DNA from 3 places in the Kitasatospora sp. NPDC058162 genome. Region 3 is predicted to be linked to each of the others. Evidence: riboswitches for the same ligand, from Rfam matches in the RefSeq annotation. Region 3 holds a riboswitch; each other region holds the start of a gene.
The links. Region 3 has a riboswitch for cobalamin ahead of ACFVXG_RS37175 (FecCD family ABC transporter permease). Riboswitches for the same ligand answer to the same signal wherever they lie in the genome.

Region 1: another riboswitch for cobalamin. It lies ahead of ACFVXG_RS01550 (ABC transporter substrate-binding protein); the one in region 3 lies ahead of ACFVXG_RS37175 (FecCD family ABC transporter permease).
Region 2: another riboswitch for cobalamin. It lies ahead of metE (5-methyltetrahydropteroyltriglutamate--homocysteine S-methyltransferase); the one in region 3 lies ahead of ACFVXG_RS37175 (FecCD family ABC transporter permease).

The regions. Positions count from the first base shown of each region.
Region 1 covers NZ_JBHVUS010000001.1:377,192-380,456, reverse strand. Annotated here, with positions in the region: gene ACFVXG_RS01555 (hypothetical protein) at 1-1,426, shown strand, start outside; cobalamin riboswitch at 1,562-1,767, shown strand; gene ACFVXG_RS01550 (ABC transporter substrate-binding protein) at 1,889-2,833, shown strand; gene ACFVXG_RS01545 (FecCD family ABC transporter permease) at 2,830-3,265, shown strand, end outside.
Region 2 covers NZ_JBHVUS010000001.1:495,882-499,146, forward strand. Annotated here, with positions in the region: gene metE (5-methyltetrahydropteroyltriglutamate--homocysteine S-methyltransferase) at 1-1,768, opposite strand, end outside; cobalamin riboswitch at 1,946-2,117, opposite strand; gene ACFVXG_RS02090 (alpha/beta hydrolase family protein) at 2,380-3,265, shown strand, end outside.
Region 3 covers NZ_JBHVUS010000034.1:72,562-75,826, forward strand. Annotated here, with positions in the region: gene ACFVXG_RS37170 (ABC transporter ATP-binding protein) at 1-492, opposite strand, end outside; gene ACFVXG_RS37175 (FecCD family ABC transporter permease) at 489-1,541, opposite strand; cobalamin riboswitch at 1,638-1,785, opposite strand; gene sodN (superoxide dismutase, Ni) at 1,874-2,269, opposite strand; gene sodX (nickel-type superoxide dismutase maturation protease) at 2,447-2,890, shown strand; gene ACFVXG_RS37190 (CGNR zinc finger domain-containing protein) at 2,903-3,265, opposite strand, start outside.

The sequences.
Region 1 (3,265 bases), on a different contig from region 3:
GCTGGTGTGCAACGGCAGCACCGTCGCCTGCCCGAGCAGTTCGGCGCAGCAGTACGGGACCATCCAGGCCGCCGTCGACGCCGCGCGGAGCGGTGACTGGGTGCTGGTCTGGCCCGGCGTCTACCACGAGAAGGCCACCGGCGAGGCCGGCGTGCTGATCACCACGCCCGGCGTCCACCTGCGCGGGCTCGACCGCAACCGGGTGGTCGTCGACGGCAGCAACGGCAGCGCGGCCCAGCCCTGCCCGGCCGACCCCGCGCTGCAGGACACCACCGGCCGCAGCGGCGTCGTCGTCTCCAAAGCCGACGACGTCTCCATCGAGAACCTCACCGTCTGCAACTACCTGTCCGGCGGCAGCGGCAGCGGCGGCAACGAGATCTGGTGGAACGGCGGCGACGGCAGCGGGCAGATCGGCCTGCACGGATACCACGGCGCCTACTTGACCGCGACCTCCGGCTACGGCGCGGCCGACCCGAACGCGTCGATGGCGCAGTACGGGATCTTCGCGTCCAACGCGACGGGCCCGGCGGAGCTCGCCCACACCTACGCGTCCAACATGGGCGACTCCGACTACTACGTGGGCGCGTGCCGCGACATCTGCGGCGTGACCCTCACCGACGCGCACGGACAGAACTCGGCGATCGGCTTCTCCGGGACCAACTCGGGCGGCTACACCATCAAGGACTCCGAGTTCGACCACAACCGCACCGGGATCGTGGCCAACTCGCTCAACAACGACGACGCGCCCCCGCCCCAGAACGGCAGCTGCCCCGGCGACCCGCAGCGCTCGTGCACGTTCATCGAGCGCAACTTCATCCACGACAACAACAACGCGAACGCCCCGCTCTCCGGGCTGGCGGGCGCCGTCGGTGCGGGCATCGAGATCTCGGGCGGCCACGGCGACACCGTCCGCGGCAACCGCATCCAGCAGCAGGGCAGTTGGGGCGTCGTCCTGCACGACTTCCCGGACAGCGAGACGCCGCCGCCGCTCAGCAGCTGCCAGGGCGGGACGCAGCTGCCCGGCGTCTGCGTGTTCACCTCCTACGGGAACGTCGTGGCGGCCAACGAGTTCAGCCGGAACGGCTTCTTCGGCAACCCGACCAACGCGGACGTCGCCAACGAGTCGACGACGGCGCCGCACAACTGCTTCTACGGGAACCACGGGACCGGCGGCGCCGCCCTCACCAGCGACCCGGACTCGATCCAGAGCGGCACCGTGGACGGCCCGCCGTGCGGCAAGGGCGCGGGCGTCGGCGACGACCAGCTGCTCTTCGCCGAGCTGGTGTGCGCGGCGGGCTTCGGCCCGTGTCCGATCCCGGACGCCGCCTACCCGCAGCGCACCGGCCTCGACCTGGCGCCGCTCAGGACGCAGGCGAGCATGGAGCGCCCGTGCACGGGGCTGCCGAGGAACGCGTTCTGCGAGTAGCCGTCTCGTGATCGGCACGTCGAAGGGGCGGACACGCAGCGCGTGTCCGCCCTTCGGCATACGTGGTGGCGGGGACGGGATCCGGGCTCCGGATGATCATTCGTGGGCTGCCCTTCACCGGTCTGACCACGCCTGATACGTTGCCATCGCCGTGGTGTACGGGAAACCGGTCTGAGTCCGGTGCGGCCCTCGCCACTGTTGCCGCGGAGTTCCGCGGCCCTCGCTGACCGGCTCACCCAGCGGTCAGGACCACTGCGCGGGTTGGAAGACCCGCTCGGGAAGGTCGGCCGCGGTGCGTCGATGCGGAAGCCAGGAGACCGGCCACGGCGCGACATGTTCCACGAGGGTTTTGGAGAACACGTGCCCAGCGGTCTGCTGCGTCCTTTTCGCGCTATATGCCCCATAAGTCCCACACATTCGCTACGCGCCGGCCGGGCGGTCGCGGCCGCCCTGTTCGTCGGCGTGCTCGGAGGCTGTGCGGGCGCCCCCGCACCCGTCGCGTCCGGCGGGGCCACCGGAAGCGCCGGGCTGGTCAGCGTCGACAACTGCGGGACCACCGTGACGGTCGGCGCTCCGCCCGCCCGGCTGGTGACGCTCAACCAGGGTGCCACCGAGGTGGCCCTGGCCCTGGGCCTGCAGTCCCGGATGGCCGGTAGCGCCTACCTCGACGACTCCGTCCCGGAGAAGTGGAAGGCGGCCTACGACTCCGTCCCGGTGCTCTCCGCGAAGTACCCGACGAAGGAGAAGCTCCTCGCGGCCCGTCCCGACTTCCTGTACGCCTCCTACGCCAGCGCGTTCACCGGCAAGGTCGCGGGCACCCGGGAGGAACTGCTCGGCCAGGGCATCCCGTCGTACCTGTCCCCGTTCGGCTGCTCGGACAAGAACCAGGTGCCGCCGCCGACCTGGCAGGCGGTGTGGGGCGAACTGAACGACGTCGCCAAGGTCTTCGGTGTCACGGAGCGGGCCGCCGCGATCCAGCAGCAGCAGGAGCAGCAGCTGGCCCAGTTCAAGGCGACGGCCGAGGGTAAGGACCTGAAGGTCCTGTGGTTCGACTCGGACACCAAGACGCCGTTCGTCGGAGCCGGCCACGGTGGACCCCAGCTCGTGCTCGACGCCGTGGGTGCCCGCAACGTCTTCGCGGACCTGCCCGGTGGCTGGCAGAACGTCAGCTGGGAGAAGGTCGTCGCGGCGGACCCGGACGCCATCGTGGTCGCGGACGCCGGTTGGGACACGGCCCAGTCCAAGATCGACTACTTGGAGAACGACCCGGTGCTGAGCAAGCTCACCGCCGTGCAGCGCAAGGCCTTCGTGGTGGTGCCGTTCTCGGAGTCGACCCCCGGCGTGCTGCTCGCCGACGGTGCCGCCCGGGTGTCCGCGGGGCTGAGCCGACTGCACCCGGGGTCATGACCGCACCCGGGGTCAAGACCACCGGAACCCGCCCCGTCGTACGGCCCGCCGGTGCGGGCCGCACGACGGCGGCGCTGGCCGTCGGTGCGGCCCTGCTGCTGGCCACCGTCCTGCTCGGCCTGGCCGTGGGTTCGCAACCCGAGCCGGTCCGGACGGTGATCGACGTCGTGGCGCGCCGTCTCGGGCTGGGCGACCCGCGCGTGACGCTGCTGGACGACCAGATCGTCTGGCAGTTGCGGCTGCCCCGCGTGCTGGGAGCGGCTGCCACCGGCGCCGGCCTGGCGGTCTGCGGTGCGGTGCTGCAGACGCTGACCGGGAACGACCTGGCCGATCCCTTCCTGCTCGGGATCTCGGAGGGAGCGGCCGCCGGCGCGGTCACCGTGATCGTCCTCGGCGTCGGCGTGACCGGCGCCGTGGGCACCGGCGCGGTGG
Region 2 (3,265 bases), on a different contig from region 3:
GGGCGGTCTCGGCGAGCGGCTGGTCGTCGCGGACGAAGGACCAGGCGAGCATGGTGACCGGGCCGGTCAGCATGCCCTTGACCGGACGGCCGGTCAGGCCCTGGGCGTAGCGGAACCAGTCGACCGTCATCGGGTGCGGGCGGGAGATGTCCCCGGCCAGGACCGGCGGCCGGACGTAGCGGGTGCCGTAGGACTGCACCCAGCCGTGCCGGGTGGCGAGGTAGCCGGTGAGCTGCTCGGCGAAGTACTGGACCATGTCGTTGCGCTCGGGCTCGCCGTGCACCAGGACGTCCAGACCGGCCTTCTCCTGGTACCCGATGACCTCGCGCACCTCGGCCTCCATCCGCTCCCGGTACGCGGCCGCGTCGATCCGTCCGGCACTCAAGTCGGCGCGGGCGAGCCGCAGTTCGGTGGTCTGCGGGAAGGAGCCGATGGTGGTGGTCGGCAGCAGCGGCAGCCCGAGCCGGGCGCGCTGGGCCTCGGCGCGTACGGGGTAGGGCTGGGCGCGCCGGGTGTCGTCCGGGGTGACGGCCGCGGCGCGGGCCCGGACGGCCGGATCGCGGGTGATCGGCGAGTTGGCGCGGGAGGCCAAGTCGGCGCGGTTGGCGGCGAGTTCGGCGGTGATCGCCCCGGTGCCCTCGCGCAGGCCGCGGGCCAGCAGGGCGGCCTCCCGAGCCTTCTGCTTGGCGAAGGCGAGCCAGCGCAGGATCTGCGGGTCGACGTCGCGTTCGGCGGCGGCGTCGAGGGGCACGTGCAGCAGCGAGCAGGACGGCGCGACGTCGACCCGGTCGGCGAGCCCGAGCAGGGTGGCCAGGGTGGCCAGCGAGGCGCCCAGGTCGTTGATCCAGATGTTGCGGCCGTCGATCACCCCGGCGACCAGCCGCTTGCCGGGCAGCCCGCCGACGGCGGCGAGGTCGTCCAGGTTGGCGGCGGCCGGGCCGGTGAAGTCCAGCGCCAGGCCCTCGACCGGGGCCTTGGCCAGGACGGGCAGGGCGTCGCCGAGGCGGTCGAAGTAGCTGGCCACCAGCAGCTTGGGCCGCTCGGTCAGCGCGCCCAGCTCACGGTAGGCCCGGGCGGCCGCGTTCAGTTCGGCCGGGGTGCGGTCCTGGACCAGCGCGGGCTCGTCCAGCTGCACCCACTCCGCGCCGGCCGCCCGCAGCTCGGCGAGCAGCCGGGCGTAGACGGGCAGCAGCCGGTCCAGCAGGGTGATCGGTTGGAAGTCCTCGGCGACGCCCGGCGCGGGCTTGGCCAGCAGCAGGTACGTCACCGGCCCGACCAGCACCGGGCGCGCGGCGTGGCCCAGCAGCAGCGCCTCGCGCAACTCGCCGACCGCCTTGGCCGGGTTGGCGGCGAACACCGTGTCCGGCCCCAACTCGGGTACCAGGTAGTGGTAGTTGGTGTCGAACCACTTGGTCATCTCGAGCGGCGCCACGTCCTGGGTGCCGCGCGCCATGGCGAAGTAGCCGTCCAGCGCGTCGACTTCGACGGCGGCCCGGTGCCGGGCCGGGATCGCGCCGACGGCGACGCTGGTGTCCAGCACATGGTCGTAGTACGAGAAGTCGCCGGTCGGCACCTCCTGGACACCCGCCCCGGCGAGCTGCGCCCAGTTCTCCCGGCGCAGGTCGGCGGCGGTGGCGAGCAGGGCCTCCGCGCTGACGGCGCCCTTCCAGTAGCCCTCGATCGCCTTCTTCAGTTCACGGCCCCGGCCCTGGCGGGGGTAGCCGTACGCGGTGGCGAGGGTTGCCGCGGCTGCGGACTTCGTGGTCAAGGGACTCTCCTTCGCGAGCCTGTTTCCTCAAGTGCCCGGCGACGGGGACGAGGACGCGAAGGGACGACGGACCGGACGGGCGCCCGCACACGGGTACGGCTCCGCCAGGTGTGGTCGCCGACCCGCCCTCGAGGTCACCGGATGGCCGCGCGCGAACGGTCGCGCACGGGCAGTGGCAGGTCTTCGGACTCGCGGGCCCGCCCGTCCCGATCTCCAGGACGGACACCTACTGGCCGTCGCTTCCCAGACCCGATCCGGGTCCAGTGCGTATGACGGCGGTCGTTCCCACTCACCGCTGCGGGGCAGTCCCGGACTGGCCAGTCGAAAGGCGTCACCGGGTTCCCTCTTACGACACCCCGCCTGGCGGACGGGGCGAACCAACTGCACCGGCCACCCTACGGGCAGTCCGCCGGTTTCCGGCCGGGGATTCACCCGATCGTCCGCATACTGAGACAACGTCAGCCCGACGGACGCAGCCGTAGCGCCGGATGCCGTCATACCGGGGTACTACAGCGGGACTTGGCACCCCGGTATGACGGTTTCCGCCCGTACTCGGCCGTAGCGTCGCCCGTGTTGAAAGCGAAGACGGAAGCGAACGAGGAGGAACGGCGATGAGCGGGCGAGGACGGGCCGTGGCGGCGGTGCTGCTGGCGGCGACCGCGGTGGTGGGTGTGGTCGGCGCGCCGGGTGCGGTGGCGGCGCAGGGGCGGGGCACCGAGCGGCAGGCCAGGGCCTGGCTGCCGCAGCCCACCGGGCCGTACCCGATCGGCACGACAGCCCTGCAGCTCACGGACGACGGCCGGGACGACCCCTGGAAGCCCGGGCAGCACCGCAAGCTGATGGTCAGCTTCTGGTACCCGACCACCCGGCCCGCCACCGGCGACGACCGCGCGCCGTACATGCTCCCCGCCGCCGCCGAGCACTTCGGCAGCGCCGGGAGCATCGGCCAGCTCAACGCCAAGTTCGAGCCCGGCCGCACCGACTGGGCGGGCATCCGCACCCACGCCCGCACGGACGCACCCGTCCTGCCCGGCGGCAAGCGGCCTGTCGTGCTGTACGAGGCGGGCTTCGGCGACCCGCGCACCTGGGGCACCGGCCTGGTGGAGGACCTCGCCTCGCGCGGCTACGTCGTCGTCACCGTCGACCACACCTACGAGGCCTCCGAGGTCGCCTTCCCCGACGGGGACCTCGCCACCTCCGTCTTCCCCACGCTGATGAGCCAGCCCGGCCTCGACTACGGCGCGCTGCTGCGCAAGATGCTGCAGGCCCGGGTCGACGACACCCGCTTCGTCCTGGACCAGCTCACGGGCCTGCGCCAGGACGCGCAGCTGCCGGCCGGCCTCGGCGCCTCCCTCGACCTCGACCGGATCGGCATGGTCGGCCACTCCGGGGGCGGCTCCGCGGCCCTGCAGACCATGCACGACGATCCGCGCCTCAAGGTCGGCATCAACCTCGACGGCCAGCTGCACTTCCCCCGCGCCGACGGCTCCGGAATCC
Region 3 (3,265 bases):
GAGGGCGCGGGCGATCAGCACCCGCTGCTTCTCGCCACCGGACAGGCTCGGGAAGGCGCGCTCGGCGAGGTGCCCGGCCCGGACCCGGTCCAGCGCGGCGGCGCAGCGCTCCCGGTCCTCGGCGGTCGGGCTGCCGCCCAGCCCGCGCCGGTGCGGCAGCCGGCCCATGGCGACCACCTCGGCCACCGTGAACTCGAACTCGGCGGGGTGCTCCTGGGTCAGCGCGGCCACCCGGCGGGCGGCGTCGCGGGCGGTGAGCGCGTGCAGGTCGTCGCCGTCCAGTCGGACGGTCCCGCCGGCCGGGCGCAGCACCCGGTAGACGCAGCGCAGCAGGGTCGACTTGCCGCTGCCGTTCGGGCCGATCAGTCCGATCACCTGCCTGGCGGCGGCCGCCAGGCTCACCTCGTGGACCAGCCGGGCGCCGGCCAGTTCCACCGAGACGCCGTCGACGCGCAGTTCCTCCGCGCCGGTCGAAGGGGTCGGGGCAGTCATCGCCCGCCCCCGAAGGCCTGGCCGCGGCGGCGCATCATCAGCAGGAAGGCGGGCACCCCGAGCACCGCGGTGAACACCCCGACCGGCAGTTCGGCGGGCGCCAGCAGGGTGCGGGAGGCGATGTCCACCCAGACCAGCAGCAGCGCCCCGGCGAGCGGTGCGACCACCAGCACCCGGCGGTGGCCGGCGCCGACCAGCATCCGGGCCAGGTGGGGCATCAGCAGCCCGACGAAGCCGATCGCCCCGCTGACCGCGACCACGGTGCCGGTGACGGCGGCGGTGACCGTGAACAGTTCCCGGCGCAGCCGGTCCGGGTCCACGCCGAGCGAGGCGGAGGTCTCGTCGCCCATCGCGAGCGCGTCCAACCGCCCGGCGGCGCAGGCCAGGTAGGCCAGTCCGGCCAGGACGGTCCCGGCGGCGATCGGTACCGAGCCCCAGGTCGCGCCGCCCAGGCTGCCGAGCAGCCACATCATGGCGTCCCGGGCGGCCTCGGCGTGGTCGGCGGAGAAGACCATCAGGGTGGTGAGGGCGGAGAAGCCGTAGGAGAGCGCGGTGCCGGTGAGCACGAGGCGCAGCGGGGTGAGCCCGTACGCGGTGCGGGCGGCGAGGTAGACCAGCACCATGGCGAGCAGTGCGGAGCCGAACGCGGAGACGGAGATCGCCCACACCCCGAGCGAGGCGAAGGCGCCGAGCAGCAGGACGGCGTTGGCGCCGACGGCCGCGCCGGAGGAGATGCCGAGCACGAAGGGGTCGGCGAGGGCGTTGCGGACCAGGGCCTGGACGGCGACCCCGGTGGCGGCGAGTCCGCCGCCGACCACGGCGGCCAGCAGGGTGCGCGGCAGCCGGAGCTCCCAGACGATCGCGTACGCCGCCGCGTCGCCCGGGTCCAGCCGTCCGCCCGTCAGCCCGGCGCCCAACAGTCGCAGGACGTCGGGTAGTTCGATCCCGGAGGAGCCGAACGCGACGCCGCAGACCAGGGAGACCGCCAGGGCGGCGGCGAGGCCGAGGGCGAGGGGGACGGTCGGTATTCGGCGAACGGGGTCACTCACGTGCGGGCGCGCCTTGCCTCGGGCCGCAGGGTGTGCCGGGGCGGGCGCCGGCCGGGGGCGTGCCCGGGCGCCTTCCCCTCGCAGTCCGCGGCGAGTTGTCGGGAGTTCAGCGGCCGGGGGCGATCGGGCTGGCACGGGCCCCGGGGACTGCGGGTCGTGCTCACCGTTGCGGGTCAGCGCCGGATTCTCACCGGACTTCCCCCTCGGACGCCCTGGCAGCATAACAGCCACTCAGGGCAGGCAACCCTTACCTGAGCTGGGGGGCGGGTGAACGCACGGCCGCCCCCGTCCGACGGTGCGGACGGGGGCGGCCGGGTGGCGACGCGTCAGGCTCAGGCCTGCTTGGTCTCCCAGAAGATCTTCTCGACCTCGGCGATCAGGTCCAGCAGGGCCTGGCCGGTGGCCGGGTCCGTGGACGCCTTGGCGGCCGAGGCGGCCTTCAGGGTGTCGTTGATCAGCTGGTGCAGCTGCGGGTACTTCTCGAAGTGCGGGGCCTTGAAGTAGTCGCTCCACAGCACCGAGATGTGGTGCTTGACGGCCTCGGCGCGCTGCTCCTTGATGATGACGGCGCGGGCGCGGAAGTGCGGGTCCTCGTTGGCCTGGTACTTCTCCTGGGTGGCCTTGACCGACTCGGCCTCCAGCTTGGCCTGCGCCGGGTCGTAGACACCGCACGGCAGGTCGCAGTGGGCGTGAGCAGTGGCACGCGGTGCAAACAGACGAGAGAACATGGGAGTCCTTCCTTAGATCGTCTTCCCGCGCCCGAGATTACCCTTCCGGCCTCCGGGTTTCGCGATCGGGCAGGCAGCCTAGGACGAAAGACGGACCCGTAACCGGGGTAATCCGGACATCGAACAGATGACGGTCCGTACGGCAGACTGGGGGCGGTCGGTCCGGGAGGAGGAGCCATGGCGCGGAGCACGGAGCCGCAGGGCGGCACGCGGGTCGGCGCGGTGCCGTTCGGGCTGGTGGACGTGGCGGGCCCGTCGATGGTCCCGACCCTGCGCGAGGGCGACCAGCTGCTGGTCCGCTACGGCGCCCCGATCCGGCCCGGTGCGGTGGTGCTGTTCCGCCACCCCCTCCAGCAGGACCTGCTGGTGGTGAAGCGGGCCGCCGAGCGCCGCCCGAAGGGCTGGTGGCTGCTGTCCGACAACCGTCCGGTGGACAGCGACAGCCGCAGCTACGGCCCGGTCCCGGACGAGCTGGTGCTCGGCCGGGTGCTGCTGCGGCTGCGCCCGAGCCCGGCCTGGCTGGCGCCGGGCCGCGGGCTGGAGCGGCTGCTGCTCGGCCCCCGGCTGGCCCGGGTGCCGGGCCTGGCCCGCCGCTTCGGGGTCTTCGTCGACGAGCTCTGAGGCGGCCCGGTTCTACTGCCCGGCGTTGAGCGCCGCCTCGGCCTCCTGCCGCTTGCGGGCCCGGTACGCGGCGACGTTGGCGCGGGTCGCGCAGCGGTCGGAGCAGTAGCGGCGGGAGCGGTTGGTCGAGGTGTCCAGGTAGGCGTTGCGGCACGGCGCGGCCTGGCAGATGCCGAGCCGGTCGGCGCCCAGCTCGGTGAGGTGCACGGCGAGGCCCATGCAGGCGACGGCGCTGAAGTGCGCGGTGGCAGTCGGCGAGTTGTCGGCCAGGTGCAGGTGCCAGCGCGGCCGGCCGGCGTCGTCCAGGTAGTCGTGCCCGGAGACCAGCGGGCTGACGGGGTACTCCATCAGCAGGCTGTTCAGCAGGTCGACGGC